3 regions of the Vibrio sp. A2-1 genome follow, and region 2 is predicted to be linked to each of the others. Evidence: predicted binding sites of a transcription regulator. Region 2 holds the regulator's gene; each other region holds the start of a gene.
The links. The regulator MetJ, encoded in region 2, represses methionine synthesis genes. The targets are predictions, from matches to a motif close to TTAGACNTNTANANGTCTAA.
Positions count from the first base shown of each region.

Region 1: metK (methionine adenosyltransferase) is a predicted target of MetJ. The motif match lies at 8,139-8,158, and genes of this name have one in related genera.
Region 3: metE (5-methyltetrahydropteroyltriglutamate--homocysteine S-methyltransferase) is a predicted target of MetJ. The motif match lies at 6,344-6,363, and genes of this name have one in related genera.

Region 1 is NZ_JAKKCO010000008.1:23,301-34,457, reverse strand. Features, by position in the region: gene L3V33_RS19460 (LysE/ArgO family amino acid transporter) at 86-715, shown strand; gene mscS (small-conductance mechanosensitive channel MscS) at 826-1,692, opposite strand; gene fbaA (class II fructose-bisphosphate aldolase) at 2,071-3,147, opposite strand; gene L3V33_RS19445 (phosphoglycerate kinase) at 3,303-4,466, opposite strand; gene epd (erythrose-4-phosphate dehydrogenase) at 4,633-5,682, opposite strand; gene tkt (transketolase) at 5,898-7,892, opposite strand; gene metK (methionine adenosyltransferase) at 8,270-9,424, shown strand; gene L3V33_RS19425 (DUF2189 domain-containing protein) at 9,793-10,590, shown strand; gene L3V33_RS19420 (SprT family zinc-dependent metalloprotease) at 10,669-11,157, shown strand, end outside.
Region 2 is NZ_JAKKCO010000007.1:84,527-95,683, forward strand. Features, by position in the region: gene ftsN (cell division protein FtsN) at 1-101, opposite strand, end outside; gene cytR (DNA-binding transcriptional regulator CytR) at 224-1,228, opposite strand; gene priA (primosomal protein N') at 1,469-3,670, opposite strand; gene rpmE (50S ribosomal protein L31) at 4,002-4,220, shown strand; gene L3V33_RS18785 (malic enzyme-like NAD(P)-binding protein) at 4,553-5,842, shown strand; gene metJ (met regulon transcriptional regulator MetJ) at 6,059-6,379, opposite strand; gene L3V33_RS18795 (O-succinylhomoserine (thiol)-lyase) at 6,588-7,769, shown strand; gene L3V33_RS18800 (bifunctional aspartate kinase/homoserine dehydrogenase II) at 7,772-10,183, shown strand; gene metF (methylenetetrahydrofolate reductase) at 10,459-11,157, shown strand, end outside.
Region 3 is NZ_JAKKCO010000002.1:137,445-148,601, reverse strand. Features, by position in the region: gene L3V33_RS08385 (glycosyltransferase family 39 protein) at 1-926, shown strand, start outside; gene L3V33_RS08380 (GtrA family protein) at 919-1,383, shown strand; gene L3V33_RS08375 (YgiQ family radical SAM protein) at 1,509-3,908, opposite strand; gene L3V33_RS08370 (hypothetical protein) at 4,146-4,826, shown strand; gene L3V33_RS08365 (DUF4250 domain-containing protein) at 4,948-5,148, shown strand; gene L3V33_RS08360 (LysR substrate-binding domain-containing protein) at 5,361-6,272, opposite strand; gene metE (5-methyltetrahydropteroyltriglutamate--homocysteine S-methyltransferase) at 6,552-8,900, shown strand; gene gspS2 (GspS/AspS pilotin family protein) at 9,013-9,411, opposite strand; gene L3V33_RS08345 (YciI family protein) at 9,413-9,709, opposite strand; gene yciA (acyl-CoA thioester hydrolase YciA) at 9,904-10,302, opposite strand; gene L3V33_RS08335 (septation protein A) at 10,498-11,082, opposite strand.

The DNA of each region.
Region 1 (11,157 bases), on a different contig from region 2:
TAAAATCATTAATTATACTTATTTAAAGTGTCAGAGTATCTTCGCCATATAGCACGTAAATATCGTTAATTAAGTGGAGGTTGAAATGAATTTTTGGGTTTTATTACAAGGTTTTGGTCTAGGGGCGAGCATGATCATCCCTATTGGCGCTCAGAACGCGTACGTCTTAAATCAAGGAATTAAACGCAATCACCACCTAACCACAGCGACGATTTGTAGCCTACTCGATACCTTGTTCATTTCATTGGGTATCTTTGGTGGCGGAGCGATCCTGTCGCAAAATGAATTACTGCTCACCTCAGTGACACTGGGTGGTATCGCATTCCTAACCGTTTATGGTTTCTTGTCACTGCGCAGTGCGTTCAGAACACGTATTAGTGATGAATCAAAGGGTGAGATACTGGCTCGCGGTAAGCGCACCGTTGTTTTAGGTGCATTGGCAGTAACCGTATTAAACCCGCATCTTTATTTAGATACTGTAGTGATTCTTGGATCCATAGGCGGGCAGTTTGAAGGCAACGATAGAATAGCTTTTGCTATGGGGACTATCTTAGCTTCATTCGTGTGGTTTTACTCTTTGTCATTAGGTGCTGCAAAGCTAGGCCCAACACTATCGAAACCCAAAGTTAAGAAAGGCATCGATATCGCGGTAGCAACCATGATGTTCGCTATTGCACTTGTACTCGCCAATGGACTCATTGAGCAGTACGGCTAAATCCGTTCATATTGAGTCATCCACAAACTTAACTCATCAAAAAAAGGCGGATAACCTAAGTTATCCGCCTTTCCTTATAAAAGCTTATAGCTAGAAAAACTAACTAGAAATTAAGCTTCTACTTTATTCATGTGCACATCCACTTGCGGGAATGGGATTTCGATACCTTCGTTATCCAAGCCTTCTTTGATTGCTTGCATCAGGTCGAAGTAAACATTCCAGTAGTCAGCAGTGCTGACCCAAGGACGAACAACAAAGTTAACTGAAGAATCCGCTAGTGTGTGAACACCAACTTGAACGCCAGGCTCTTTAAGTACACGCTCATCAGATTCACAGATCTTAGTCAGTAGCGCTTTTGTCTTTTGAAGATCGGCGTTGTAAGAAACACCAATCATTAGATCAATACGGCGCGTATCATGACGAGAGTAGTTAGTAATTGGGCTACCAATAACGCTGCCGTTAGGTACTACAACCATTTTGTTGTCTGGTGTTGTTAGAACGGTTTGGAAGATCTGAATTGAATCTACTGAACCCGCTACACCACCAATTTCCACGTAGTCACCAGACTTGAATGGACGGAATGCAACGATAAGTACACCCGCAGCAAAGTTAGATAGTGAGCCTTGTAGTGCAAGACCAACAGCCAAACCAGCCGCACCAATAACAGCGACTACAGATGCAGTTTGAACGCCTAAACGACCAAGTGCAGCAATTAAAACAATAACAAACAACAAGTAACGAACTAAACCATGGACGAATTCCACAACTGCTCGGTCCATTTTCTTCTTCTGAAGAACCTTAGACACGCTATTCGCTACTGCTTTAACAATAAGATTACCAATAAATAGAATTATCAGTGCTGAGATAATGTTTACACCGTATTGAATAAACAGATCTGAGTTATTTGTTAACCACTGCTCTGCGTGAGACAAACCATCCACAATTGGAGTCTCAAGCGCTGTCGAACTATCAGCCATAATGTGCATCCTCTATATAATATGCTATGAGCTAAACTGCCTTAAGCCAAACTTACCCAACAACAAAATAAACCGTACAACTCATGTTAAGTCGTTGTGTTAAAAGTAAATTAAAGCCAAGTCCTTTTTTATAAACTGAACCAAGTTCAATTTTTCGGCACGATATCCTATCTTTGACAGATTGCAAAGTCATATTTATGTAAGCTTTTGAATTAATAAAACTTACCAATAAACACAAATACCGATAACTAAAAGACTACGAAATTTATTCACCGCACGCTAGGTTTTTTACATATTTAGTACAAGTTTTTATCAGACATAAAAAAACCCGCTCAATGAGCGGGTTTTTAAAACTTAAAGAGTACTTAATTCAAAGAATTACAGTACGTCTACAGCGTTAAGGTCAGCGAATGCTTTCTCAAGACGAGTAACCATTGAAGACTGACCAGCACGTAGCCATACGCGTGGATCGTAGAACTTCTTGTTTGGAGCAGCTTCGCCAGTTGGGTTACCGATTTGACCTTGTAGGAAATCACGGTTCTCAGCTTCGTAAGTACGAACGCCATCCCATGAAGCCCACTGAGTATCAGTATCGATGTTCATTTTGATAACACCGTAGCCGATAGACTCTTGGATTTCTGCTTCAGAAGAACCAGAACCACCGTGGAATACGAAGTTAAGAGCGTCAGCTGCAATGCCAAACTTCTCAGCACAGTATGCTTGAGAATCACGCAGGATAGTTGGAGTAAGTACAACGTTACCAGCTTGGTAAACACCGTGTACGTTACCGAAAGAAGCTGCGATAGTGAAACGTGGGCTAACTGCGTTTAGTTTCTCGTATGCGTATGCAACATCTTCAGGAGAAGTGTAAAGCTCAGATGCGTCCATATCAGAGTTATCAACGCCGTCTTCTTCACCACCAGTACAACCAAGTTCGATCTCGATTGTCATGTTTAGTTTAGCCATGCGAGCTAAGTAAGCTGCACATGTTTCAATGTTCTCTTCTAGAGACTCTTCAGAAAGGTCTAGCATGTGAGAAGAGAATAGTGGCTTACCAGTTTGTGCGAAGAACTCTTCACCAGCGTCTAGTAGACCGTCGATCCATGGAAGAAGTTTCTTAGCAGCGTGGTCAGTATGAAGAATAACTGGAACACCGTAAGATTCTGCTACTGCGTGAACGTATTTTGCACCAGCTACAGCGCCAAGAATTTGTGCGCCTTGACCTTCAAGTTTAACGCCTTTACCAGCGAAGAAACCAGCACCGCCGTTAGAGAACTGAACAACAACTGGAGCTTTTGCTTTAGCAGCAGCTTCAAGAACAGCGTTGATAGTATCAGTGTTGATTACGTTTACTGCAGGAAGAGCAAATTTGTTTGCTTTTGCTACTTCAAATACTTTCTGTACGTCATCGCCAGAAATCACACCAGGTTTTACAAAATCGAAGATCTTAGACATGGAAATAGTCCTATTTATTCTATCGTTTTAAGATTAAAAAACTTAAGTTTAAAAATTTGCAATCGTTTGCTCACAACTTATGCCATTCTAGCAAAAAAGTGTGATATGCAGCAAACGTTAAAAGGCGAGATTCACATCTCGCCTTTCTAAATCAATTATGCTTTAGCACGCTCTTCAAGCATTGCTACTGCAGGAAGTACTTTACCTTCAACAAACTCAAGGAAAGCGCCGCCGCCAGTAGAGATGTAAGAAACATCTGCTTTGATACCGAACTTGTCGATAGCTGCTAGCGTGTCACCACCGCCTGCTACTGAGAAACCTTCAGAGTCAGCGATTGCCTTAGAAATGCCAGCAGTACCCGCTTCGAAATTTTTGAATTCGAATACGCCTACAGGGCCGTTCCAAAGAATTGTTTTTGCGTTGCCGATGATTTCAGCTAGAGCTGCAGTTGAATCTGGGCCAAGGTCGAAGATCATGTCGTCGTCTTGAACTTCAGAAACGTGCTTGATTTCAGCTTCTGCGTTTTCGTCGAATGCTTTAGCACATGCAACGTCAGTCGCTACTGGGATAGCACACTCTTTCATTAGCTTCTTAGCAGTTTCAACTAGGTCAGCTTCGTATAGAGACTTACCTACGTTGTGGCCTTCAGCAGCGATGAACGTGTTCGCGATACCACCACCAACAACAAGTTGGTCAGCGATTTTAGAAAGAGATTCTAGAACAGTTAGTTTAGTAGAAACTTTAGAACCACCAACGATAGCCACTAGTGGGCGAGCTGGGTTGTCCATTGCTTTACCAAGAGCTTCAAGCTCAGCAGCTAGAAGAGGACCAGCACATGCTACAGGAGCGTAAGTACCAACGCCGTGTGTAGAAGCTTGAGCACGGTGAGCTGTACCGAATGCGTCCATCACGAAGATGTCACATAGTGCAGCGTATTGCTTAGAAAGTGCTTCTTCGTTCTTCTTCTCGCCTTTGTTAAAGCGAACGTTTTCAAGAACAGTCAGTTCACCAGCGTTTAGCTCAAGACCATTTACGTAATCTTTCGCTAGTTTAACGTCGCAGTCTAGTGCGTCGTTTAGGTAGTTAACTACAGGAGCTAGAGAGAACTCTTCGTTGTATTCGCCTTCAGTAGGACGACCAAGGTGAGAAGTAACCATAACTTTTGCGCCAGCTTCTAGGCAAAGTTTGATAGTTGGTAGAGATGCAAGGATACGTGCATCTGAAGTTACTTTACCGTCTTTTACTGGTACGTTTAGGTCAGCACGGATGAATACGCGTTTACCTGCAAGTTCCAGGTCAGTCATCTTGATCACAGACATGATTTGTCCTCTCAAATTTAAATAAAAATAAAGTTTTGGAAACTCAGCAACCCTGCTAAGCCTATAAATTATTCAACTGGTAATTCTTTAACTACTCATAATATGTGGACACTTAGCATTTATTTCAAGCTAAAAAATAAATAATCCACACATTTGCTTCTAGGTCTTACTTCTTGCCTTCAGAAGCTTGCATTGCAAGAACCGTATCCAGCATCCGGTTCGCAAAGCCCCATTCATTGTCACACCACACAAGCATTTTTACTAAGTGGCCGTTGCTCACTCGAGTTTGTGAACCATCAACAATTGCGCTATGGGGATCGTGATTAAAGTCGATGGAAACGAGCGGCGCTTCAGTATAGTCAACTATATTGTGTAATGTACACTGGGATGCATTAACAATGGTTTGATTTACGTCATTAACTTTCACATTTGCATTAATTGTGACACTTAAATCCATCGCAGTGACGTTTACCGTCGGCACACGCACAGATATAGCTTCAAATTTGTTAGAAAATTTCGGGAAGATTCTTTCAATACCTTTATGCAATTTGGTATCGACAGGAATGATGGATTGGCTTGCTGCTCGAGTTCGACGTAGGTCGCTGTGGTACGCATCGATCACTTGCTGGTCATTCATAGAAGAGTGAATGGTCGTAATCGTGCCGGACTCAATACCAAAGGCATCATCAAGCACCTTGATGATAGGGACAATACAATTGGTGGTACATGAACCATTGGAAACGATTCGATGATCGGCTTCGATAGTCTCGTGATTCACACCATAGATAATGGTGTTATCAAGGTCATTAGCACCAGGATGTGAAAACAGCACCTTTTTCGCTCCAGCAGCGATGTGTGCTAAGCCGTCATCTCGGCAACCGTAAACACCGGTACAATCGAGAACAATATCGACTTCAAGGTCACGCCAAGGCAGCAGTTCAATATCAGCCAAGTGTAAGATACGAATGGTATCAAACTCTCCTTTATCTTCAGCACCAATGCCATGATGAACATAGATGTGCTCTTGATCGTTTGAGATTTTCTTGCCGAAGCGGCCGTGACTGGTGTCGTACTGCAATAGGTGAGCCATAGCGTCAGGCTGAGCAAGCTCATTGACCGCTACTACTTTGATTTGTTGGCTTTTGCCACTTTCATAGACAGCGCGCAATACATTGCGCCCTATTCGTCCAAATCCATTTATCGCGACTTTTAGCATAGTTCCGTACATCTAACCAAAATTTCGTGCAACAGATGATAACTGAATCCTACCTAAAAGGCATTACTTGAATAACTCAGCTGACTTATGACAGATTGATCTGTTGCTTGTAAGCCTTAGTCTAAGTGATAACAAACCCCAGATACAAAAAAACCGAGCTTAAAGCTCGGTTTTTTCATTCATTTCATTGTTCGCACAAGGCTAGTAATCAATGATTAAGCAAGAAGTTCTTTCGCTGTATTTACTACGTTTTCAGTAGTGAAACCGAACATCTTGAATAGCTCGCCTGCTGGTGCAGATTCGCCGAACGTTGTCATGCCGATGATCTTGCCACCGAAGCCAACGTACTTGTACCAGAAGTCAGCGATGCCAGCTTCTACAGCAATACGTACTGTTACGTCAGCTGGAAGTACAGACTCACGGTATTCAGCGTCTTGCTTGTCGAATGCGTCAGTTGCAGGCATAGAGACTACGCGTACCGCTTTACCTTCAGCTGTTAGTTCAGCAGCTGCGCTAACCGCTAGCTCAACTTCAGAACCCGTTGCAATGATGATTAGCTCTGGCTTGCCAGCACAATCTTTCAGGATGTAACCACCCTTAGCGATGTTAGCTACTTGCTCAGCGTCACGATCTTGTTGTGCAAGGTTTTGACGAGAGAAGATAAGTGCAGAAGGACCATCTTTACGCTCGATTGCCAGTTTCCAAGCAACAGCAGACTCAACTTGGTCACATGGGCGCCATGTGCTCATGTTTGGAGTCAGACGTAGAGATGCGATCTGCTCAACCGGTTGGTGAGTAGGACCATCTTCGCCTAGGCCGATAGAATCGTGCGTGTAAACTTGAATGTTCTGAATTTTCATCAGAGCCGCCATACGCATTGCGTTACGCGCGTATTCCATGAACATTAAGAACGTTGCACCGTATGGTACGAAACCACCGTGCAGAGCGATACCGTTCATGATAGCCGTCATACCGAATTCACGTACACCGTAGTGGATGTAGTTACCTGAGAAATCGTTCGCTTCAAGAGACTTAGAACCAGACCACATAGTCAGGTTAGAAGGCGCAAGGTCAGCAGAGCCGCCCATGAATTCAGGTAGCATAGCGCCGAACGCTTCTAGCGCATTTTGAGATGCTTTACGTGATGCGATGTTTGCTGGGTTAGCTTGAAGGTCAGCAATGATTGCGTTTGCTTTCTCTTCCCATTCAGCTGGAAGCTCGCCGTTAGTACGACGTTTAAATTCTGCTGCTAGCTCTGGGTGAGCCGCTGCGTATGCGTCAAACTTAGCATTCCAAGCCGCTTCTTTCGCTGCGCCCGCTTCTTTCGCATTCCACTCAGCTGCGATATCAGCTGGAATTTCGAAAGGACCGTGTTCCCAACCAAGTGCCGCTTTAGTTGCTGTGATTTCATCAGCGCCTAGTGGAGCACCGTGACAGTCGTGCGTACCCGCTTTGTTTGGAGAACCAAAACCGATAATAGTTTTAGTACAGATAAGCGTTGGACGAGGATCCGTTTTAGCTGCTTCGATAGCCGCGTTGATAGCATCAGAGTCGTGACCATCAACGGCCGGGATTACGTGCCAGCCGTAAGCTTCAAAACGCTTAGGTGTATCGTCAGAGAACCAACCTTCAACTTCGCCATCGATAGAGATGCCGTTGTCATCCCAGAAAGCAACCAGCTTACCAAGACCTAGCGTACCTGCTAAAGAACATGCTTCGTGAGAGATACCTTCCATCAGACAACCATCACCCATGAATGCATAAGTGAAGTGATCGACGATGTCGTGGCCTTCTTTGTTGAACTGTGCAGCCAATGCTTTCTCAGCCATCGCCATACCAACAGCGTTAGTGATGCCTTGACCTAGAGGACCAGTCGTTGTTTCGATACCAGGAGCGTAACCGTACTCTGGGTGACCAGGAGTCTTGGAGTGCAGTTGACGGAAGTTCTTAAGGTCTTCAATTGAAAGCTCGTAACCTGCAAGATGAAGCAGAGAGTAAATCAACATTGAACCATGCCCGTTAGACAGAATAAAACGGTCGCGGTCAGCCCACTCTGGGTTTGCTGGGTTGTGGTTCAAGTGACCACGCCAAAGAACTTCAGCGATGTCAGCCATACCCATAGGTGCGCCAGGGTGGCCTGAATTTGCTTGTTGAACGCCATCCATGCTAAGTGCGCGAATTGCATTGGCTAGATCTTTACGAGAAGGCATGTCTGCTCCTGAGTACATAAGCGATTTAAAAAATAGATTGATGCTAAAGTTTTCATTTTTATTAGCGCGGGTATTCTCTCAAACGACTTTAGCGACTGCAAACGTTTTACTGGCATTTTAACGGTCACTTTTCGCAATTTTCGAACATTTACATCACTTAGCAATGTGTTATCTCGACCGATACGCAAACGATTAGTTATGACATATCATAAAAAAGAGCTTGTAATTCGACCGCTGGAATTTAGAATAGCCGTCTAGATGTAGAAACACCTACAAAATATACTGTATTTAATGGCGGCGCTTCCTAGCTTGCGACGCCTAAAATTATTTGCATTTAACTATTTGCAACTAAAAACTAAACTAAAAGTGGAGCTCTCATGGCTAAGCACCTATTCACTTCTGAATCTGTTTCAGAAGGCCATCCAGATAAAATTGCAGACCAAATCTCTGATGCTGTTCTTGATGCCATCTTGGAACAAGATCCAAAAGCACGTGTTGCTTGTGAGACTTACGTAAAAACCGGCATGGTTATGGTTGGCGGTGAAGTAACAACGTCTGCATGGGTTGATATCGAAGAAATCACTCGTGAAACAGTTCGTGAAATTGGTTACGTTCATTCTGATATGGGCTTTGACGCAGACTCTTGTGCTGTACTAAACACAATTGGTAAGCAGTCTCCAGACATCAACCAAGGTGTTGATAAAGCCGATCCTAAAGATCAAGGCGCAGGCGACCAAGGTATCATGTTTGGTTACGCGACTAACGAAACACCAATCCTAATGCCAGCTCCAATTACTTACTCTCACCTTCTTGTTAAGAAGCAAGCTGAAGTACGTAAGAGCGGCAAGCTTGACTTCCTTCGTCCAGATGCGAAATCTCAAGTTACGTTCCAATACGACCAAGGTAAGATTGTTGGTATCGACGCAGTTGTTCTTTCAACTCAACACTGTGATTCAGTAACAACACCTGACCTACGTGAAGCGGTAATGGAAGAGATCATCAAGCCAGTACTTCCTGCTGAGTGGATCAATAAAGACACTAACTTCTTCATCAACCCAACCGGCCGTTTCGTAATCGGTGGCCCAATGGGTGACTGTGGTCTAACAGGTCGTAAGATCATCGTTGATACCTACGGCGGCGCAGCTCGTCACGGTGGCGGTGCATTTTCTGGTAAAGATCCATCAAAAGTTGACCGTTCTGCAGCTTACGCAGCGCGTTACGTTGCGAAAAACATCGTTGCTGCTGGCATGGCTGACCGTTGTGAGATTCAACTGTCTTACGCTATCGGTGTTGCAGATCCAACATCTATCATGGTTGAAACGTTTGGTACTGAGAAAGTAGCTCACGAAATCATCATTGAAGCAGTTCGTCAAAACTTCGACCTACGTCCATACGGTCTTCAAGAGATGCTGAACCTTCTTCAGCCTATCTACAAGCAGACTGCTGCATACGGCCACTTCGGTCGTGAAGAGTTCCCTTGGGAAGCGACGGACAAAGCAGCAATCCTTGCGGACTTCGCTGGCCTAAAATAATTTAGCCACTGCGATTTGTTTATTTAAAGCCCTTACTTCTTAGTAAGGGCTTTATTTTTATGTACTTACCAAACCTTCCCCTGCTAGAACACCCTGTCCAAGTCTTCTTTACCGTTAACCACTTAGTATAAAAATCCGCTGATAATTTGTGTTTTCTAGCACTACTGACAATAGTTAAGGTAACTCCTAGGCGATCAAGCTCACATTTAACTTAAATTAATTCAGTCTGATAACGCTCGTTAAATGTACGCAAGAACAATAACTGGGATGACAAAGAGCAGTTTAGCTCAACACCATAACGCTCTCGTAAGCGATACTTCAGAGCCTTGTGGAATTATAACTAGGACGTTATTTAACTAGGGGGATCTATGCCTCGTACCGTGCACCCATCCGAACTAAACGATAAGAAACACAAGGTCAGCGATCAGGATTACGCTCGCACCATTCCTTGTAACCAAGTAAGCATATCCGCCCCATTCCACTGGTTATCGCTTGCACTGCATGACTTAGTGAAAATGCCAATAATCAGCGCATTTTACGGATTGTGTTTCATGGCTGCGGCCATCGCCATCGTGCAACTAGTCCAATGGCAAGGAACACACCTAGTCGTCATGCCAAGCTTGATAGTCTATATGTTGATAGGACCCTTTCTTGCTCTAGGCCTATATGACGCAAGCTGGGAAAGAGAGAAAGGACATTCCCCAAGTTTGTTCCACTCAATGAAAGCCATCACACGGAACTCAACCCACCAATGGGCGTTTGCGATTGTATTAATGGTCGCGATGATATTCTGGATGCGTATCGCTGCATTATTGCACGCACTTTACCCTTCAGTACAAGGTGCACCATTGACCGAATTTGCTCCCTTCTTAATTACAGGGTCTGTGATTGGTTTTGTTATCGCGAGCCTGATATTTAGTATCTCAGCATTTTCAATTCCACTAATGATGGAGAGACGTGTAGATGTAATGAGTGCGATTTTTACTAGCTTCAACGCTGTTAAATCAAACATCCCTGCGATGGTCGTTTGGGCTGGTATCATTGGTACTGGTATCTTAGTCGGCTTCGCGACCTACGGTGTGGGTATGATTGTAACGATGCCATTACTTGGTTACGGAACATGGCATGCTTACCACGAAGTCATCAAAAAGAAACATCACGTTTAAATCGTTTCACGATCGATGAGCAATGTTATGATGAGGCCTTAGCTTAAACGCTGAGGCTTTTTTTGGAGTTAACAACGCTTGTCTTACACCCCGCAACAACATCGAGTAAATAAAAAACTGGGCGAATGCCTAACTATTGCTAATCAACATTTTTCTCGTGAATTTCCATGCCCAACCGTCACTTACAAGTTAAGAGGAAAGGCAGCGGGAAAAGCCTACCTCCAGTTAAACGAGATAAAACTCAACCAAGTACTATTCAGCGAAAATGAAGACGCCTTTATTAGTGAAGTCGTGACTCATGAACTCGCACATCTGATCACACATCAGGTCTTCGGACGAGTTAGGCCCCACGGGAATGAGTGGAAATACGTGATGGAAAAGGTATTCAATGTACCGGCCAGAACCACCCACAGCTTGGAGATCACCTCAGTTCAGGGAAAAACCTTTGAGTACCGCTGTGATTGCACTACTTATCCCCTGTCGATTAGAAGACACAACAAAGTCATCCGTAACCAATCAACGTATCGTTGCCAACAATGCCAGCAAACCTTAGCTTTTACCGGCCTT
Region 2 (11,157 bases):
ATCGCCAAAAGACCACTGCGCCAAGGTTTACGGCGAGGGGCTTGTTTCTTGGTCGGTTTTTTCGTGCCACGACCGCGCTTTACATAATCTCTATTAGCCACAAGACAATTCAATAGTTGCTGATTCTGTCCTCATGGTAATCCAGATTGCGCGAGGATAATAGTGCAGAAATGGAAGCGGCACATCAAAATGTGCCGCAGATTTATAAGGGTATTTCTGAGGGTTACATTCGAGGTGGTGCGGTGCTGCCTCTAACGACTAATTTAGCTTCAAGCAGACGCGAACCTGCTTGCACATCGTTGCCCTTCAATAGATCAAGCATCATCAACATCGCTTGGCGTCCAATCTCATAGCGAGGCTGAGAAATAGTGGTTAGCGGTGGATCGCAGTATTGAGCGAATTGGATGTCATCGAAGCCAACAATCGATAGGTCTTGAGGAACGCGTAAACCTAGCTTCTTCGCTTCTTGAATCGCACCAATCGCCATCGCATCGTTATGACAGAAGATCGCTGTAGGTTGTTCAGGAAGTGCAAGTAATTGACGAACCGCTTGCGCACCCGCTTCAAAGGTGAAATCGCCCACAGTGCTGTAAGCTGGGTTCATTGATACTCCAGCGCGGCGCAATGCTTGTTGGTAGCCTTGCTGACGGAACTTACACAGGGTTGCAGTCGTTGGCCCAGAGATCTGAGCGATGCGCTTATGACCTAACTGAGCGAGGTAATTCACGGCTTCAAATGCAGAGGTTAGGTTGTCGATGTGAACCGTTGGCAGTTCAAGCTCAGGTGCGAATTCACACGCCATAACCATTGGCGGTAAATTCTTTTGCTCAGGCTTACTGACATCAAACGGATGATCAGTGCCAAGCAGTAGCATACCGTCTGCTTGCTTTGTGAAGACCAAGTTAACAAATGAAGACTCACGCTTCTTTTGTTGACCACTGTCACCCAGTAGAACGAGGTAGTCATTCTCTACAGCGGCATCTTCGATACCACGAATGATTTCGGCGAAGTAAGGGTCACAGATATCAGGAACGATAGTGATGATGGTTTTTGATTCGTTGCGACGTAAATTTCTAGCTAATGTATTGGGTGAGTATCCAGCTTCAAGTACTGCTGTCTCAACTCGTTTACGAGTCGAAACCGAGACTTTTTCAGGGTTCATCAATGCACGTGATACCGTTGCCGTTGAGACGCCTGCTAGCTGGGCAACATCCTTCATTGTCGCCATAAATTAAACCCTCTTTTAAGTTCCTTTGTCGCCTAAGTATTTAAGGCGTGAATAATTAATACAATCGGATAGATATTATGAAAGTGTTGCTAACACTTTTTTTATTGCAATATTTTATTCGTTTCATCCGTGTAAAGTTACGGCTAGATTAACAAAAATCACATGACTAGTGTGAGGTTGCTCACGAGAAATATGAAATATTTGTGAACAAACTTATCATTAGTTTTAACCCAAGTAGGTTTAGCTCAAATCTTGCGGCTCAATATCGAGTGACCAACGGACTTTTTTCGCAGCAGGTAACATATTAATTGCCGGCTTCGCACTCATTAATAACTTCTGCATTAACGAACGAGTCTGAGTTTGTAGAATCAACTGCCAGCGTGATTTACCCGCTCGCTTGGCCAGTGGCGCTGGGGTGGGGCCTAGAACCATGCAATATTGGTCAAACAAGGGGTGCGATTCTAATGTATGACGAACCTGACGCAAGAACTCTTCCACCAAACGTGTGTCATTGGCTTCCGCTCTAAACAGAGTCATAAAGGTATAAGGTGGTAGCATCGCTTGTTTACGCTCGGCCAATGCGGTTTGGGCAAAGTGGTTATAGTCTTTGTGCAGCAATGCTTGCAACAAGCCATGTTCTGGATGGTGAGTTTGTAAGATAACCTCACCCGGCTTACTGGCACGGCCTGCTCGACCGGCGACTTGAGTAAACAGTTGCGCCAACCGTTCAGAGGCGCGGAAGTCACTACTATATAAAGAGGCGTCCACATCCAATAACGCCACAAGTGTCACGTCAGGAAAGTGGTGACCTTTAGCAAGCATCTGTGTACCGATAAGAATTTGGTATTCACCTTTACGAATCGACTCGAGCGCGCTTTCTAAGCTGCCTTTGCGGCGGGTGCTGTCTCGGTCAATACGAATGGTTTTGTATTCAGGGAATAGCTGACCAAGTTGAGCCTCTAACTGTTCGGTACCTACACCCACCGTCACCAAGTTCGCTGAACCACAGCCTTGGCAATTGTGCACGATATGCTGTTGCGAACCACAATGGTGGCAGCGCATTTCATTACTGTACTGGTGATAGGTGTAGTAGGCATCACAGCGCTTACATTCGGCTGTCCAACCACAATCGTGACACATCAATGCGGGAGAGAACCCACGACGGTTGAGAAACAACATCACTTGGTTGCCTGCTTTGAGGTGTCTTTGCATTTCAGCAATCAACGACGCAGACAAGCCACTTTCTAGATATTCACCCTTAACATCCAACACCTTATTGGTGGTCGGCAGTGCGACACCCGCGCGTGAGGTCAGGGTGAGGTAACTGTATTTACCGATCTGAGCGTTGTGCAGCGTCTCAAAGGCCGGAGTCGCCGAGCCTAACACAACCGGGATCTGTGCTTTATGAGCACGCATGATCGCTACATCACGAGCGTGGTAGCGTAAGCTATCTTGCTGCTTATAAGAGGCGTCGTGCTCTTCATCGACAATGATAATTCCCAGATCAGCGAAGGGGGTGAACAGAGCCGAGCGCGTACCAATTACAATGCCCGCTATTTTGTCTCGTGCTGATAACCAAGCATTCAGTCGTTCAGAATCGTTTAATCCAGAGTGAATCACCTCAACAGGCACATTAAAACGACGCTTAAAGCGATTAATCGTTTGTGGAGTGAGGCCTATTTCCGGTACCAAGACTAACGCTTGTTTACCTTGGTCGAGAATCGGCTTGATCATATTCAGGTAGACTTCAGTCTTACCTGAGCCGGTAACCCCCTCGAGCAAGAAGCAACTAAAATCGGTTTGGCTATTTACTGTCGCAATAGCGATCGCTTGTTCAGCATTGAGCTTCGGCTTGTCTTGTTCGTTTTCAAGTTCAACTGGCCATGGTTGGCGCTTTGGCTTTTTCTCTACCGACTCAATCCAACCTTTCTCTTCCAAAGTCTTAAGCACCGCGCTCCCGACTTCTTCACCAATGAATTCTTGATGAGGAACAGGGCCGTGCTCAAGCATGTGCATCACTTTGGCTTGCTTAACCGCACGACCAAAGCCTTGCATCAGTTGATCTCTGCCTGATGGGGTCAATTGCCACTCGACAAGCGTTGCGAAGTCGGCAGCTTTGCCTTTTCGTAAAGCGCTTGGTAGAGCATTAGCCAAGGTTTCACCCAGTGGATACTGATAGAACTGGCTGCACCATACCAAGAGTGAGTAGACCGATTCTGGCCAAACGGGTTGGTTGTCTAATAAGGCTTTAATGGGCTTGAGCTTGTCTAGCTCGAATTCAGATTCGTTAACCAGAGCTGTAACAATACCTGTTAAGGTTTGTCGTCCAAAAGGCACAGAGACTCGTCCACCAATAATCGGGAATAGGTGGTTAGGAATCTTGTAATCGAACTGCTTGTCTAGTGGAACAGGCAGTGCCACGCGGGCAATCATTGGACGCATAAAGGGACAGCTTTATCTGAGTTGACGAGAGCGAACAGTCTAATGGATAAGGGCGTTAAATTCGAGGAGCAGTTTGGATGAGAGTATCGAGTTAACGCAGGAAGATAACGAGAGCCCGAAATCTCAGGCCGACAAAGGAAATAAAGAGGCTATTGGTGAAAAATGTATCAAATCAGTTGATCCTGCCTTATAGATTCATTACTATACTGCGCCTTAAAGGTATGGCTTTATCGCAGTTTAGTGATGCAGCGGTGTCTTTATTTTATTTTTTAACTACGTGTGGTGTGCGGCTTAGAATCGTATAGCGACACGGCCTACTTGAGGTTATCCCATGAAAACTGGTATCCACCCAGAATACAAAGCAGTTTCTGCAACTTGTTCTTGCGGCAACACATTTGAGTTCAACTCAACGCTTGCAAAAGAATCTATCCACCTAGACGTATGTGACAAATGTCACCCATTCTACACTGGTAAGCAACGTATCGTAGATACTGGCGGCCGTGTTGATCGCTTCAACAAGCGTTTCGGTGCTCTTTCTAGCAAGAAGTAATTCTCGCTATTTAGACATAAAAAGGACACTTCGGTGTCCTTTTTTGTTGCCTGAAATTTAAGAAAACGCTGAATCTTATTCAGCTATCAACATATCGAAAACGACAGGCAACCCGCTTGAGTTTTGTTTCATAACTTACACCCAATACTCCATTCTCGAAATCCGCTCGAAAGTTCAACAAGCGACAGTAATTTCAACTGCTCACTGGTCTTATTAGTAGTGAAATCTCGTTTTTTAATGAGACAGAGGCTTTAACCACCTAGGAACTTTGAAGTACATCTATTAACATGAACAAGATCCCCCAAATAATAATATCCTAGGAACCTACACCTATGTCTGAAGACAGCCGCCAAGATCAATCCTCTCAAGCGTTATCGCCTCAAGAACAATTCCGTCAGCAAGCTCTTGATTACCATGAGTTCCCAATTCCAGGCAAAATTGCCGTAGAACTGACGAAGCCTGCAAACTCTGCAGAAGACCTAGCACTTGCATACAGCCCAGGCGTGGCTGAGCCTGTTCGCGAGATCGCACAGAACGTTGATAACGTTTATAAGTACACAGGTAAAGGCAACATGGTTGCAGTTATCTCTAACGGTACAGCGATTCTTGGCCTAGGTAACCTTGGCCCTATTGCTTCTAAACCTGTTATGGAAGGTAAAGCGCTGCTGTTTAAGCGTTTTGCTGGTTTAGATTCTATCGATATTGAAGTTAAACACCGCACAATCGATGAGTTCGTTGATACGGTTGCGAATATCGCAGATACATTCGGCGGTATTAACCTAGAAGACATCAAAGCACCTGACTGTTTTGAGATTGAGCGTCGCCTGATTGAGCGTTGTGATGTCCCTGTTTTTCACGATGACCAACACGGTACAGCGATTGTAACGGCTGCTGGTATGCTGAACGCGATTGAGCTTCAAGGTAAGAAGCTTGAAGAGTGTAAGATCGTTTGTTTGGGCGCTGGCGCAGCGGCGGTTGCTTGTATGGAACTGCTGATTAAGTGTGGCGCTCAGCGTGAGAAGATTTACATGCTTGACCGTAAAGGTGTAATCCATACTCGTCGTGAAGACCTGAATGAATACAAAGCGCTATTCGCAAATAACACGGACAAGCGCACGCTTGAAGATGTTATCGAAGGCGCTGACCTGTTCTTGGGCGTATCAGGTCCCAACCTGTTACCAGCAGAAGCACTCACGCTGATGGCTGATAAGCCTGTTGTGTTTGCATGTTCAAACCCAGATCCAGAGATCAAGCCAGCGCTTGCTCATGAAGTTCGTTCTGACCTTATCATGGGTACAGGCCGTAGCGATTACCCGAACCAAGTAAACAACGTACTTTGTTTCCCATTCATTTTCCGTGGTGCGCTTGATGTGCGTGCGAGCGAAATCAATGATGAGATGAAGCTGGCGGCGGTTAAAGCGATTCGTGAACTAGCGAAAGAAGAAGTTCCGGCTGAAGTACTCGCTGCTGCAGGTGAGACTGCACTGGAGTTTGGTAAAGGCTACATCATTCCTAAGCCAATGGACCCACGTCTACTTCCTCGCGTAGCAAAAGCGGTTGCAGTAGCGGCCGTTGAATCTGGCGTAGCTCGTATTGAGATGCCTGCTAACTATATGGCTTAATGCTTTAATAGCTTAATAGCTTAATAGCTTAATAGCTTAATAGCTTAATAGCTGTTGCTCTATTGAGCGAAAAAGAATAATAAAAAACCGACTCATAGGAGTCGGTTTTTTTTATGTCTATCATTCACAGAGCAGCTACCGATAACGTAGTGGGTGATGTGACAAATAAGGTTCAGCTATAGCGAATCAATATTGAAGGCAGTGACTGAGTTGTTTTTATTCTTCGTCAAACGCTTCGAATTCGATACCCATCTCTGTCATCAGCTTTTTCACTTCAGTCGGGATGTCGTCTGGACGGTCTTTACGGAGATCTTCATCCGTTGGCAGTGGTTGGCCTGTGTACGCATGTAGAAAGGCTTCGCACAGTAGCTCACTGTTTGTTGCATGGCGTAGGTTATTAATCTGGCGGCGAGTGCGCTCGTCAGTAAGAACCTTTAACACTTTTAGAGGGATAGAAACTGTAATTTTTTTTACTTGTTCGCTTTTCTTTCCATGCTCAGCATATGGGCTTATGTATTCACCATTCCAGTCGGCCATTGCGTACCTTCATCACTTTAGTTGTTAGAATAAATTAATAGTGGTGATTTTAGCGGGATTTACTGCCATAAGCAAAGACATATAGACGTCCAGAAGTGTTGACGTCTCACATTTATGAAAGTAAAGTGAATAACATATATCTAACACAGCCGCAGAATGCCGACAAGCCGCTGTGATTCTCAGACGCAAAACTTGTAAGGAAGCACCTATGAGCAGCCGGAAGCCAGCAACAATCGCAGTACGTACTGGTATCGAGTCAGACACGCAACACCATGCCGTTGTCCCACCTATTTATCTTTCGACTAACTATGGGTTTCCCGCTTTTGGTGAAGTGCCAAAGTACGATTACACCCGTTCTGGTAACCCAAATCGTGGTTTATTAGAAACGGCATTGTTTGAGCTTGAGTCTGGCAAAGGTGCAGTGGTGACTAACTGCGGTACTTCGGCGCTTAACTTATGGGTTTCGGCTTTCTTAGGTGGCGATGATCTTATTATCGCTCCGCACGACTGCTACGGCGGTACTTACCGCCTGTTTAATACCCGCTCGTTAAAAGGTGACTTCAAAGTTTTGTTCGTTGATCAATCGGATCAAGCAGCGTTGGATGCGGCGATCGCGCTCAAGCCAAAGTTGATCTTAATAGAAACGCCATCGAACCCGTTGGTTCGTGTGGTTGATATTGCAGAGACTTGCCGTAAAGCGAAAGAGGTTGGTGCTCTGGTTGCTGTCGATAACACGTTTTTGACGCCGGTGTTCCAAAAGCCTTTAGAGCTGGGTGCTGATTTTGTTATCCACTCAACCACCAAATACATCAACGGACACTCAGATGTTATTGGTGGCGTTGTCGTGACGAAAACTGAAGAGCACGCTGAAGAGCTTGCATGGTGGGGCAACTGTATTGGTGCGACCGGCACACCATTTGATAGTTACATGACTCTACGTGGTATTCGTACGCTAGGTGCACGTATGCGTGTTCACGAAGAGAGTTCACGTGAAATTCTGACAGCGCTGCAACAACAAGATCTGGTGGGCACTATTTACCACCCAAGCCTTCCTGAACACCCAGGTCACGAGATCGCGAAGAAACAGCAGTTGGGCTTTGGTTCCATGCTGAGCTTTGAGTTTGCGGGCTCTTTTGAAGCGCTTAAATATTTTGTCGATAAGTTAGAGCTATTTTCTTTGGCTGAATCACTGGGTGGTGTTGAAAGCCTGATTTGTCACCCTGCGTCGATGACTCACCGTGCGATGGGCGAAGAAGCATTGGCAGAAGCGGGTGTTTCTCAACAATTACTGCGCCTTTCTGTTGGCCTTGAAGATGCGGAAGACCTAATCGACGATCTCAAGCAAGCGTTTGAAAAAACACAACGCTTTATCGCTGAAGGGGAGGCTTAATAATGGCAACCTTTCGCCAGCTACATAAATTTGGTGGCAGCAGTTTAGCGAACCCTGAATGTTACCAACGCGTGGTCAACATTCTTAGAGAATATTCATCAGCGACGGATTTGGTGGTGGTATCGGCCGCAGGTAAAACAACCAACCGCTTAATTGAGTTTGTCGAAGCGCTCGACAAAGATGGTCGTATTGCTCATGAATGCCTGCAAACCCTTCGTCAGTTTCAACTTGAACTGATTGAGGCTCTGCTTGAAGGTGAAGCCGCCTCGCAACTAACGGCAACCATCCAACAAGAATTTACCGCTTTGGGTGAGCTAACGGCTCCCTTGAGTGAAGCACAAAAAGCACAAGTACTGGGTCATGGTGAGGTTTGGTCTTCACGTTTGTTGGCGACGTTGTTGTGCCAGCATGACTTACAAGCAGTTGCTCAAGATGCACGTGCCTTTTTACGTGCAGAAGCGGGTGCTCAACCTGAAGTTGACCGCGCACGCTCTTATCCTCTGATTAAAGAAGCCTTGGCGCAGCATGCACATTGTCGCGTGGTAATTACTGGCTTTATGGCTCAGAACTGCGAAGGCGAAACGGTGCTGCTTGGGCGTAACGGTTCGGATTACTCTGCAACTGTTATTGGTGCTCTAGCTGAAGTTGAACGCGTGACAATCTGGAGTGATGTGGCGGGCGTATACAGCGCAGATCCTCGTTTGGTTTCGGATGCGTGTTTATTACCTCTGCTTCGCCTTGATGAAGCCAGTGAATTAGCTCGTCTTGCGGCTCCAGTGCTACACAGTCGAACGCTACAGCCTGTCGCTCAAAGTGCCATGGATCTCAGCTTGCGCTGCAGCTACCAGCCGGAGGCAGGCTCTACACAGATAGAGCGAGTACTGGCATCGGGGCGTGGTGCAAAAATCATTACCTCTTTGGATGAAGTTCTTATCGTGCAACTGACCTTTGGTCACGGCCATGATTTCGACCGTCTGGAGAGTGAAGTCCTTGAAGGGCTTAAGCGTGCTCAATTAGAGCCGCTTGCTTATGAATTAGAACCCGATCAACACTGCTTGCGCCTTGCTTACACGGAAGAGATCGCTGGTGGTGCATTAGAATATCTACAAGACCACGCGATTGAAGCTGAGATTAAACTGAAAGAAGGTTTTTCTCTGATTGCTGCAGTGGGGGCGGGTGTGACTAAGAACCCGAACCATTGCTACGGTTTCTACCAACAGCTCAAGAGCTCGCCGGTTGAGTTTATCTCAGAAGCGAACTCAGGCTTAAGCTTGGTAGCCGTGATTCGTAAGAGTGAAACATCAAGCCTAGTGAAAGGCATTCACTCTCAACTGTTCCAAGCTCAGAAGCGTGTTGCGATTGCCTTGTGTGGTAAGGGCAATATTGGCTCAAGTTGGTTAAGTCTGTTTTCCGAGCAAAAAGCGGAACTTGAAAAGCGTCGTGGGATGAACTTTGAATTGGTTGCGGTGGTTGATAGCCAAACCTATTGGTTCGACGATCAAGGCATTGATGCGACTTCAGTTGGTAAACGTTTTGATGATGAAGCGATTGCTAACAATGGTAACGACTGGCTAGAGCGTTTAGGTTCTATTCAGGGTTACGATGAAGCAGTAGTACTCGATGTCACTGCTAGCCCTGTGCTTGCTGCAAAATACCTACAAATTGCACAACAAGGTATCCACCTGATCTCGGCTAACAAGGTGGCAGGATCTGCATCGAGCGAGTATTACCATCAGGTACAAGATGCTTTCGCTAAGATCAGCCGCCACTGGCTGTACAACGCGACAGTGGGTGCTGGTTTACCTATCAACCACACTGTGCGAGACCTGCGTGAGAGCGGTGACGATATCATTGCTCTGTCTGGTATTTTCTCTGGCACTTTATCTTGGTTGTTTCAACAGTTTGATGGCACGGTGCCATTCAGCGAGTTAGTCGATTTAGCGTGGCAACAAGGACTGACTGAACCAGACCCAAGAGCTGACCTTGATGGCTCAGACGTCATGCGTAAGCTGGTGATTCTAGCGCGTGAATCGGGTTTGGATATCGAACCTGAAAACGTAAAAGTGGAATCGCTCGTACCTGCAGAGCTGCAAGAGCTATCAGTGGATGACTTCTTCGATAAAGCTTCTGTTCTAAGCGAAGAGTTGGCTGAGCGTTTGGAAAAAGCGCACTCTCAACAGAAAGTTCTACGTTACGTAGCGCGTTTGGAGAAGAACGGTAAGGCAACCGTAGGCGTTGAAGCACTATCGAAAGAGCACGCACTGGCGAACTTACTGCCCTGCGATAATATCTTTGCGATTGAGAGCAAATGGTACAAAGATAATCCATTGGTTATTCGTGGCCCGGGTGCAGGTCGTGAAGTAACAGCTGGCGCAATTCAATCTGATCTAAACAGAATGTCTAGCCTGTTTTGATTTTCAGATCGGTTGGTTTAGTGTCTAAATAGCATACTATTCACTAAGATAAATAAGGCTGAAAGCACGATGTGTTTGTCAGCCTTTTTTCTACATTATTTCTGCTTTGCGACCCATCTAACGACTTGAGTTTTACTCACGATCTACTTGAGAAAAATTCATAATGGATCTGTTGACATTAAATCGTATTCAATACATTCTACAGACATATAGACGTCTAAACGTTGTTTAAGGATTTGAGTTTTAGTGGTTGCTTTTGCCACAGGGAGAGTAAGATGGGATACACACACGCTAGTCATATCGACGCTTTAAATCAGAATATCGCTGAGCTTTCTGACAACATCAATGTGTCATTTGAGTTTTTTCCACCAAGCAGTGAGAAGATGGAAGAGACCTTGTGGAACTCTGTTCACCGTCTTAAAACACTTCAACCAAAATTTGTATCGGTAACTTACGGTGCAAACTCGGGTGAGCGTGACCGTACCCACTCAATCATTAAAGAAATTAAGAACCAAACTGGCCTAGTGGCAGCACCACACCTAACATGTATTGATGCGAGCCGCGAAGAGCTGATTCAAATTGCCGACGACTACTGGGCAAATGGCATTGAAAGTATTGTTGCGTTGCGTGGTGACATTCCAGCAGGCGGCGGTGCGCCAGAGATGTACGCATCTGACCTAGTTGAACTGCTTAAATCACGTCATGATTTTGATATCTCAGTAGCGGCATTCCCTGAGGTTCACCCTGAAGCAAAAAGCGCTCAATCTGATCTTATTAACCTAAAGCGTAAAGTGGATGCCGGTGCTAACCGTGCCATCACTCAGTTCTTCTTCGATGTAGAAAGCTACCTACGTTTTCGTGACCGTTGTGTGGCGGCTGGTGTTGATGTTGAGATTGTTCCGGGCATCTTACCTGTTTCTAACTTCAAACAAGCGTCTCGTTTCGCTGCGATGAATAACGTAAAAGTACCGGGC
Region 3 (11,157 bases), on a different contig from region 2:
GGCCAGTAGCGATTGTCATTATGGGTATCGCAGTTTTCCCTTGGTTAGTATTACAACATGGCTTCTTTGGCGCTTTCAAAGTGCTTTGGCAACGCTTTCCATTGTTGTCTGGCTTGGGTGTGATGCTAGCGATTGCTTTGCCTTGGTACATCATGGCTGAAATGGCAACACCGGGCTTTATTGATTATTTTATTGTTGGCGAGCACTTTAAGCGTTTTGTTGTGAGTGGCTGGGAGGGCGATTTATATGGTTCTGCCCATGACCAAGCAAGAGGTATGATCTGGCTGTTTTGGCTTCAAGCGGCTGCGCCGTGGTCGATTGTATTACCTATATTGGCATTTGCTCGACGTAAGAAAATTGCAGAAATTAATACTGAAAATCGCGGCTTGTTTTCATTTCTTGTTTGTTGGTTGATTTCACCTCTGATTCTTTTCACTATGGCGGGCAATATTCTCCCAGCTTACGTCCTACCAGGTATTCCGGCCCTTGGCTTGTTGATTGCTATACTCGTAGTGGAAAAAGATAAGAAGTGGTTCTCGAGCGTGGCTTTGGTTCTACCTGTGTTGCTAATGATTGCGATGGTCTACCTGAATCTCGGCAAGGCGAACGAGAAAAGTGACCGTATTATTTTCGAACAGATTACGGATTCTGCGCCAAGCTTTTACGTGGGTAAACGACCATTCTCTGGGCAATTTTACAGTCATGGTCAAGCGAAAGAACTTCTCGATATCGAGCCGCTAGATGGCATTGATAAGTTCTATCTGATTGGCAAAAGATCTGAAGTGGAAACCAAGATTAAAGAGAACGCATTAACGTGTATTCTAGAGCCAACGGTGAAAATAAAGCGTGCTTTATTCAGCTGTCATAGCTCAAGCATCAAGCCAAATCTATCGTTGAGTCATATTCAAAGTGGCAGCGATGTTTAGCGTTAACTCGGGGTTACGAATGTTCAACAACAAGCTTCAAACGCACAGTCAGAGGTTACAGTCTCACCACAAGGTGGTTCGATTTGCTGTGGTTGGTGTTAGCGGATTTGTTGTTGATTGCTTAGTTTTTGCATTACTGCATTATGCCGTTGGGCTGCCTTTGATGAGTGCAAGGATAGGATCTTTCATTGCAGCAGCCACGGCAACGTGGTTTGGTAATCGAGTGCTAACTTTTGACTTCAAAGGGCAGGGTAGTTGGTCAGAGAAGTTGATTCAGTGGCAAAAATTCATGTTTTCCGCATCGATATCGGCGATACCTAATTTGCTGTGTTTTAAGCTGATGACGGAATTACTGCCTGCATTTACTGGGGCTGTATTTATCGCAATGGCCGTAGGTATCTTGGTGGGCATGGTCACTAACTATTTGTTTAGCCAGTATTGGGTCTTCACCCGTTAGAATCCCTTGTAATCACATAACCAAGTGAAACCTTCGGGTCGTTCATTAGTAACAGACACAAAAAAGCGCAGCTAAATAGCTGCGCTTTGTATTTTTATGATAACCAAGTAAATGGGGTCGCTATATTAACGCTGTGTTGCGCGCTGGCGATTCTTTCCGTTACTTGCAGGTTTACCACCTTGACCATTGCCCGCTTTGTTGCGGTTTGGCTTGCCATTTCCGCCGCCATTGCCTTGCGATTGTTGGCTAGCAGGGGCTTTTTTGATGAAGCCAGTCGCTGGTTTATTACCATTACCGTTCTGCTTCCCGTTGCCCTGATTGCCGTTACCTTGGCTACCTGTTGGCTTCTTACCACCCGGTTTAGGCTTATTGCCACTAGGCTTAGAATGGTTACGTGGGCTTTCGCCGCCAAGACCCGGTTGAGCTTTACTGTGCTTAGTTGCAAAACGTTGTGAACCATGACGACCAGACTTACGACGCTGTGCCGGTGTTTGAGCTTCAAAGTCTTCTTCTGGTACTAAGCAGTTCGCTTTGTCACCAATCAGGTGCTTTTTGCCCATGCTGATCAGTGCTTCACGGATGATCTTCCAGTTTTCTGGATCGTGATAACGAAGCAATGCTTTATGCAGACGACGTTGACGATCACCTTTAGGTACTGGAACATCTTCACGTTTTTTGTATTTCACGCGTTTCAGAGGGTTGGTCTCTGAGTAGTACATCGACGTTGCATTACACATTGGCGATGGGTAGAAGTTCTGTACTTGGTCACACTCGTAGTTATGCTTTTTCAGCCACAACGCAAGGTTAAGCATGTCTTCATCTTCCGTGCCCGGATGAGCTGAGATGAAGTAAGGAATTAGGTACTGTTTCTTACCGGCTTCAGCGCTGTACTTCTCGAACATCTCTTTGAAACGATCGTAAGTACCCATACCCGGTTTCATCATCAGATCCAGAGGGCCTTTTTCAGTGTGCTCTGGAGCAATCTTCAAGTAACCACCAACGTGGTGAGTCACAAGCTCACGTACGTATTCTGGAGACTCAATCGCAAGGTCATAACGAACGCCTGATGCGATCATTACTTTCTTGATGCCCGGAACCTTTCTCGCTGAGCGGTAAAGGTCAATGGTGTGCTGGTGGTCTGTGTTCAGTTTTTCACAGATTTTAGGGAACACACATGATGGGCGACGACAGTTAATTTCAGCTTTAGGATCAGAACAACCTAGGCGATACATGTTCGCCGTTGGGCCACCCAAGTCAGAAATGGTACCGGTAAAGCCAGGTACTTTATCTTTAATGTCTTCGATTTCATCCAAGATCGATTCTTTCGAACGGTTCTGAATGATACGACCTTCGTGCTCTGTGATTGAACAGAAAGAACAACCACCAAAACAACCACGCATGATGTTAACCGAAGTTTTGATCATGTCGTATGCAGGAATCTTTGCTTTGCCATACATAGGGTGAGGAACACGCTTGTACGCAAGGCCAAACACGTAATCCATCTCTTCAGTTGCAAGAGGGATTGGCGCTTGGTTTACCCATAGTTCGCGGTCACCGTGACGTTGAATAAGAGCACGACCTGAATACGGGTTGGTCTCTAGGTGCAGAATTCGGCTAGCGTGAGCGTAAAGAATACGGTCGTTATTCAGTTTTTCGAAACCAGGGATACGAACCGCAGTTGTTTTTGCATCGTGACGAGAAGGACGAATCGTAATCGGCTGTGCTTTTACTTCTTCTTTTTCGTCTTTCTTGGTATCACACTGCGTTTCTACTTCGTACGGGTTAACCGGAACATAGGCTTTGTTCGGTTTTTCGATACGAGAAGAATCGATAATTTTGTAACCTTCAGGTGCTGCAGGCAGGTTGATTGCTGTACCACGAATGTTTGTCAGCGTTGACATGTCTTCGCCGTCAGCAATGCGGTGTGCCACTTCAACCAGTGCACGCTCGGCGTTACCGAAAAGAAGGATGTCTGCTTTTGCATCAAACAATACAGAGCGACGAACTTTATCAGACCAGTAGTCGTAGTGCGCAACGCGACGTAAGCTCGCTTCAATACCACCAAGAACGATTGGCGTGCCTTTGTAGGCTTCACGACAACGTTGAGAATAAATCAGAGTTGCACGGTCAGGACGCTTACCACCTTCATTGTTTGGTGTGTAGGCATCGTCATGACGAAGTTTGCGATCAGAGGTGTAGCGGTTGATCATGGAATCCATGTTACCCGCAGTGATGCCGAAGAATAGGTTAGGTCGACCCAGTTCCATGAAGGCATCTTTACTGTCCCACTTTGGTTGGGCAATGATGCCCACGCGGAAGCCTTGAGCTTCAAGCAAACGGCCAATGATAGCCATACCAAAGCTCGGGTGATCGACATAAGCGTCACCAGTTACAATAATAATGTCACAGCTATCCCATCCAAGAGCATCCATCTCCTTTCTACTGGTAGGCAAAAAGGGTGCTGTTCCGTAGCACTCGGCCCAGTATTTTTTGTGTTCGTGAATAGGAGTGATATCGCTGTACATATTTCAACCTCTGATTTTTGAGGCGGGAATTATAGCGGCATGAGCCTAGACTAGCCAGTAGAACATGCCCCTGTTAGTTCTGATGTCTTTCGCCATTTTGCAGATAATGCTGACAAAATAACCATACAACAGCATAGTTGAAGCCTTGAATAACGTCGTTAATTTGTGATTTTGATTAGTGTTCGGAGCAGTTTTTGATATTATTCGCGAAAATAAGTCTGAATAAGTAGATCCACAATGGTCGAATCATTATTAGTACAATTTGCTCCCATGCTATTAGGAGCCCAACTGATCTTAACTTTAATCTTAGTGAAGGGTGACATTTGCCCTGGTCAACGTGGCCGTATTCACAAGATGTTACCTGCGATTGGCGTGCTTTGGCTTGCTGTTGCTTCATTAAGAATTGAAGCGTTTCTGATTGTATTCGCTATCTTCTATTTCTATTCTCAAGTTCAAACTAAGAAGACACGTGACTCAGGCCCTATCTGGGTGATGTATCTTGCGTGTGGTTTGGCGCTGTCATACGTTGCTATCCAAGCAAGCGAACAGGTAAATCCAGTCGGTATTATTGCGACTGTGTTGCTGGTGGCTTTACTGGGTGCTTCTTTCGGACATTTACTCCTGACTATCGCAAGAACGCGCTTACAAGCATTTCACCGTGTTCTGCCTGTTGTGGGCGTATTAAGTGGCATGTTGGTGGTGTTGGCGACCGTGATTAACGTTTATTCACTGTCTGAAGCGCAACTAGAACCTGTTATTTCAACTTTGTTGTTTAGCTTTGCTTTGCTTATCTCTTCTATCGTGGTTTGGTGTTGGCATTTGCTGTTTGTCAAAACCCCTGAAAAGCTTCAGCTGACTCTTTCATTGTTGATGTTATTGGCGGCGGCTGTTGGTTTAACGCCAGTTTGGGCTATGTAGAAGGTTACTGATCTCACAAGCCTTTCGGTGTTGAATCGAAAAAGTGTGATCTGTTTTTTAGCGTGGTGTTGGTAAGCGTTCTAAACTTAAATCTAGTCGGTGTGTTCGTTAGGAGTACGGGATGGATTTAAGCAACGTCAAAGGTTTCGATAGCATTATTTTGCTGGGAATCGTGAATGAAAAACTTCGCTTAGAATGCGATAGCTTTGAAGAGCTGATCAGTATGTATGAAATGGATATAGAAAGTGTTGTAGGTAAGCTTGATATGCTTGGCTATCAATACGATCCATTAACTAACCAGTTTAAGTCTTATCCAAGATAAGCAGCAAACTGGCGCATGTTCTATTGATAGCGAGTTAGTTATCGATTGTGAGCCAGTTATCGAGAGTGAGCTAGTATCGTGAATGAACAAGTACCGCCATCGTCGGTACTAAAGCTAAAAGAAAAAAGTCACAGATAATCTGTGACTTTTTTGTTTCTGGCGCATGCCTATCAGGTTCAACGCAGGCATAAACTAACCCAACAACGAGTCTCTTAAACGACCTCAATGCCATCTAGGTGACTCTTACTTTGCTGTCTTGCCGTGCTAAAGAAAGCTTGCAGGTAACGTTTGTCTTTTTCTGAGTTTCTTACCGCTGCGAACAACCTTCTTGAAAGCCCTTTGCCTAATGGTTTGCTGGCAATGAGTCCTTGTCTTGAAAATTCACTGATCGCCCAGTTTGGTAACGCAGCAACCCCGAGTCCTGCCGACACCATTTGTACCAGCATCAATGTGTTGTCTGCTTGTTTCCATTTCTTTGGTTCAACGCCTGCAGGTTGTAAAAAGTGCTTCACTACATCGAGACGCTGCTTTTGAACCGGATAAGAGAGCATCGTAATATCACTAAGATCTTGCGGTTCAATACTCGGCTTTTCGGCTAAAGGAGAGTTGATGGCAGTGATCAAGCGCATCTCAAAATCGAAAAGCGGTTCGTAGTGAACTTCAGAACGAGGCTGTATATCAGAGGTGATCACCAAATCGAGTTCTCCAGCCATCAATGCCGGTAGAGGCTCGAACCCGAACCCCGACGAGAAATCGAGCGTCACGCTTGGCCAAGCAACTTGGTACTCTTTCAAAGCGGGCATTAGCCATTGGAAGCATGAGTGACACTCGATCGCCATGTGCAAACGACCATTCACATCCTCTTTTAGGCTCGCTAACTCATTCTCTGCTTTAGCGATTCTTGGCTGTATCTCATCCGCGAGCTTAAGCAAGATTTCACCCTCAGAGGTAAATTTCACTGGCCTAGTTTTTCGTAGGAAAAGCTGACCGCCAATACGCGCTTCAAGGTCTTTCAATTGATGCGAAAGCGCCGACTGAGTCAGGTGAAGAGAGGTCGCAGTTGCTGTTAACGATCCGCTGTCTCTCAAGGTGGTCAATGTTCGAAGGTGTTTAAGCTCTATCATGAGTATTCCTCATATTCCCTAAGCCAATTCAATATTTCTTAATAATCACCCTACGGTGTTTTTGATCTTTTGTAAACGTCTAGATGTCCAGATGGATTTAAACTGTTCATCTTTGGATGATTCAAGATGAATATTATTAATAAACAAGATGAATATTTGGACGTTGTCCATAGATCGGATTAAGGCGATAGTTTAGCCATCCAGACGCCTTTTTGGAAAAGTGAAATCATCAAAGGCAGTCTGACCGGAAATTAAAATTATCGAATAAGGAACAGACTCATGACGACAACAACGCATATTTTAGGCTATCCACGTATCGGCGAAAAACGCGAACTCAAATTCACACTAGAGAAGTATTGGCGCGGTGAGATTGATCAATCTGAGCTCAAGCAGCTTGGCAGTGAATTGAGAAATCGTAACTGGAATGTACAAGCCGACGCGAATCTAAGCTTTGCAACTGCGGGTGACTTCGCATGGTACGACCATGTTCTAACAACGACTCTACTTCTAGGCCACGTTCCGCAGCGTCATGATGGTGGTTCTGAAGATGAAAAAGCCTTTCCAGATTTGGATACCTTGTTCCGCGTTGGTCGTGGGCAGTCTCAAGTTCAGCCTACCTGTTGCGGTGGTACGCATACGTCTAATGATGGCACTAAAGACAGTTCGGCGGCTTCTGACATGACTAAGTGGTTCAACACCAACTACCACTATATTGTTCCTGAATTCAGTAAAGACGACTCATTCGAAGTGAGCTGGCCGCAGCTGTTTGACGAAGTGAACGAAGCGATAAAAGCAGGACACAAAGTTAAGCCTGTACTTCTCGGTCCACTGTCATACTTGTACTTAGGCAAAGAAGTGGAAGAGGGCTTTGATCGCTTAACTCTGTTGCCTCGCCTTCTTACTGCCTATCAAGCGATTTTGGCTAAACTTGCCAAGCTGGGTGTTGAGTGGGTTCAAATCGATGAACCTATCCTTTCTCTGGAACTTGAAAAGCAGTGGGCTGATTCATTCAAACTGGCTTATCAAGTGATTCAAGGCGACGTAAAGCTACTGCTCACTACGTACTTTGATTCGGTGACTGACACGTTAGACAAGATCGTGGAATTACCCGTCAACGGTTTACACATCGACTTAGCTGCCGCACCGCAGCAACTTAATGAGGTGGTGAACAAATTGCCACAAAATTGGGTGCTTTCTGCGGGTGCAATCAATGGACGCAATGTTTGGCGAGCAGACTTAGCTTCTCAGCTTGAGTTACTGCAACCTGCGAAAGAAAAGCTAGGCGATAAACTATGGGTCGCAAGTTCATGTTCGCTGCTGCATAGCCCAGTAGATTTGGAGTTAGAAGATTCGCTCAGCGAAGAAGTGAAGAGTTGGTTTGCTTTCGCGAAACAGAAAGTCACCGAGGTGAGTTTATTGGGGGCTGCGTTAGATGGCGATCAAAATGCCATTTTAGCGTGTGAGACTTACAGCCAACCAATTGTTGCTCGTAAGAGCGCAACTCATGTCAACAAGCCGCAAGTTCAAGCTCGCATCAATACCATCACTAAAGCGTTAGCTGAGCGAAGTGCGCCTTACGCAGAACGTGCGGCGCATCAGTCTGAAGTTCTCGGCTTACCGCTGTTACCAACCACAACCATTGGTTCATTCCCACAGACCGGTGAAATTCGTGTTCAACGTAGCGCCTACCGAACCGGTCAATTGAGTGAAGCGGAATACACCACCGCACTAAAAGGTCACATCGCGGATGCAGTCAAACGTCAAGAAGCACTCGATTTGGATGTACTTGTGCACGGTGAAGCCGAGCGCAACGACATGGTGGAATACTTTGCAGAAAACCTAGCCGGCTTCCAAACCACCAAATTTGGTTGGGTACAAAGCTATGGTTCTCGCTGCGTAAAACCTGCGATTGTGGTTGCGGATATCGAACGTGAAAAACCAATGACGGTAGAATGGTCGACCTATGCCCAATCTCTGACTTCAAAGCAGATGAAAGGCATGCTTACAGGGCCTGTTACTATCTTGTGTTGGACATTCCCACGTGAAGACATCTCACGCAAAGAGATCACTAACCAACTGGCGTTTGCACTGCGTGATGAGGTGTCGGATTTACAAGACGCTGGCATCAACATCATTCAAATTGATGAACCTGCCATTCGTGAAGGTTTGCCACTGAAAAAGCGCGACCACGCAGAATATCTAGAGTGGGCGGTTGATGCCTTTAAGATCTCAGCGGCGAGTGCCAAACCAGAAACTCAGATCCATACCCATATGTGTTATAGCGAGTTCAATGAGATCATTGATTCAGTCGCTGCGCTAGACGCCGATGTGATTACCATAGAGACTTCTCGTTCGAACATGGAGCTACTGAAAGCGTTTGAAGAGTTTAACTATCCGAATGCGATTGGACCGGGTGTTTATGACATTCACTCACCAAACATTCCTTCAGAAGAGTGGATTGTTGATTTACTTAAGAAAGCGGCAGAAAAAATCCCAGCAGAACGTTTGTGGGCAAACCCTGATTGTGGTCTGAAGACGCGTAACTGGGCAGAAACAGAAGCGGCACTGACAAACCTTGTGTCGGCGACTAAGACACTGCGTAAAGAGTGGGAAGAGGCAGAAGTTTAAGCATAACGAACACTAGAGTTTGATTACCCGCTAATCCACGATGAACCACAAAAAAGGCCTCGCAAGTGCGAGGCCTTTTGGTTCTGTGCGTGTTCGAATCTCGAGCTAGAAACTAGCTGCTACTTTGACAGGTCTCTTTACTGATCAGCTTCTCAACGATCAATTGTCCGCGAGTGTTGCGAATCTTGATGTTGTAAGCCAAGCCCATGTCGAGGTTTGCTCTTACTTCAGAGTTGGTGCAGTAGCTATTCACACTCATGTCTACAACTTGGTTTAAAGGTTTAGCACCTTTTGCATCTTGGTTGTAGATCATCATGATTTCGATAACCGTGTTTTTTGCTAGCACGCGCATGACCGACAGCGGGCCATACTCAATCGGCAAGCCTGCGGATAAAACGCCAGCGCGATGTTGCGCCATCATTTCTAGCTGTCTTTGTTTGTCTTGTTCACTTGATGAGCTACAGCCTGCAAGCAGAACAGCGGCCAGTGAACCGATAATCCATTTTTTCACGTTAAAATACTTTCTTGAATGGTTTAACAATCACATTTTGGTACACACCAGCATCAATGTACGGGTCTGCGTCTGCCCATGCCTGCGCGTCTTCTAAAGAGTTGAACTCAGCAATTACAGTAGAACCTGTGAAACCCGCTTCACCAGGGTTATCTGAATCAATCGCTGGCATTGGACCTGCTGTCAAAAGGCGGCCTTCATCGTGAAGTGTTTGTAGGCGTTCTAGATGTTGTGGGCGAACACTTAGGCGTTTTTCTAATGAATTTTCGACGTCTTGAGAAAAAATCACGTACCACATATTGAGATATCCTTATTTTACTTCACTAAATTGAGGGCGTTTAAATTCGCTATCTTGCTAATTTACGCGAACTAATTGGTATTGGAAGAGCTAATGATAAGAAATTGTGAAATGGTGCGGCAGAGTGAGAAGGTCTTTAGCATTTTTAATCGAAACGACTAAAGACCTTAAAGTGCGATAGGGTCGTCGAAGGGTTATTTGTTGATTGGGCGAGGTTTACCGCTTTCATCTACAGCAACGTAGTTGAATGTCGCACCACATACCTTGTAGCGATCGCCTATACCGTGATCAAGTACCGGCTTAACCCATACTTCTAGGTCGATATTCATCGAGCTACGACCAATCTTGGTGCAGTCACCATAAACACATACCACATCACCCACTGAAACTGGTTGTTTGAACTCGATACTCGATACTGAAACCGTGACTATCTTGCCGTTAGAGATCTCTTTCGCCAGTATCCCGCCAGCAAGGTCGAGCTGAGACATTATCCAACCACCGAAAATCTGGCCTGCTGCATTGGTATCAGAAGGCATCGCCAAAGTGCGAAGAAGTAAAGAACCAATCGGGTTCAAAGTTGATTGAATAGTCATTGTTGTACTCTTAATGGTATTGATTGTTTTAAATTTAAATAGATGTGTTTGCGGCGCTCGCGGTGGTCGTATTTTTAACGTATTCACAGAACACAAACAATCAGTGGCCAATGATCACGAGTATCATTGGCCACTGTTAAATAGCATATTGATAATAATTGTATCAAAAAGGGGATGAGGACTCATCCCTTAGGGTTACTTCTCGTCGGTATTTTTATCCGTTAACTCTTTCTGCTGGTCTTTTTGTAGATGCTGATCTTTTGGTAGATGCTTGTAGATGTAGACACCCGTTAGCAAGGTAAATGCAAAAGTAGCGATCAGTAAGCCAAACACTTTGAAGTTTACCCAAACATCCAAGGGTAGGCTGAAAGCAACGTAAACGTTGAGAATGGCACATAGAGTAAAGAATAAAGTCCAAGCCCAGTTGATCTTGCTCCATACCGCTTCAGGAAGTGTGATCTCTTTACCCAGCATGCCTTTAATTGCAGACTTACCCATGATGTGACTTACCGTTAAGCCAATAGCAAACAGGGCGTAAACGATGGTTACTTTCCATTTTATGAAATTATCGTCGTGCAAGAAAATGGTCATGCCACCAAATACGGCAACCATCAGAAATGTGATGATCTGCATTTTCTCTACTTTCTTGTAGATGACGTATGTCAAAACGATTTGTACTGCGGAAGCAACAATCAATGCACCTGTAGCCGTGTAGATGTCATACATCTTATACAGCGCAAAGAAAATAATGAGAGGAATGAAATCAAGGATTTGCTTCATGTGGCACTGACTGTCCAGTTAGTTGAGTTGCAGACAGTCTAACGAAAACTGTCTCGATGCTAAATAGCCCGAGAC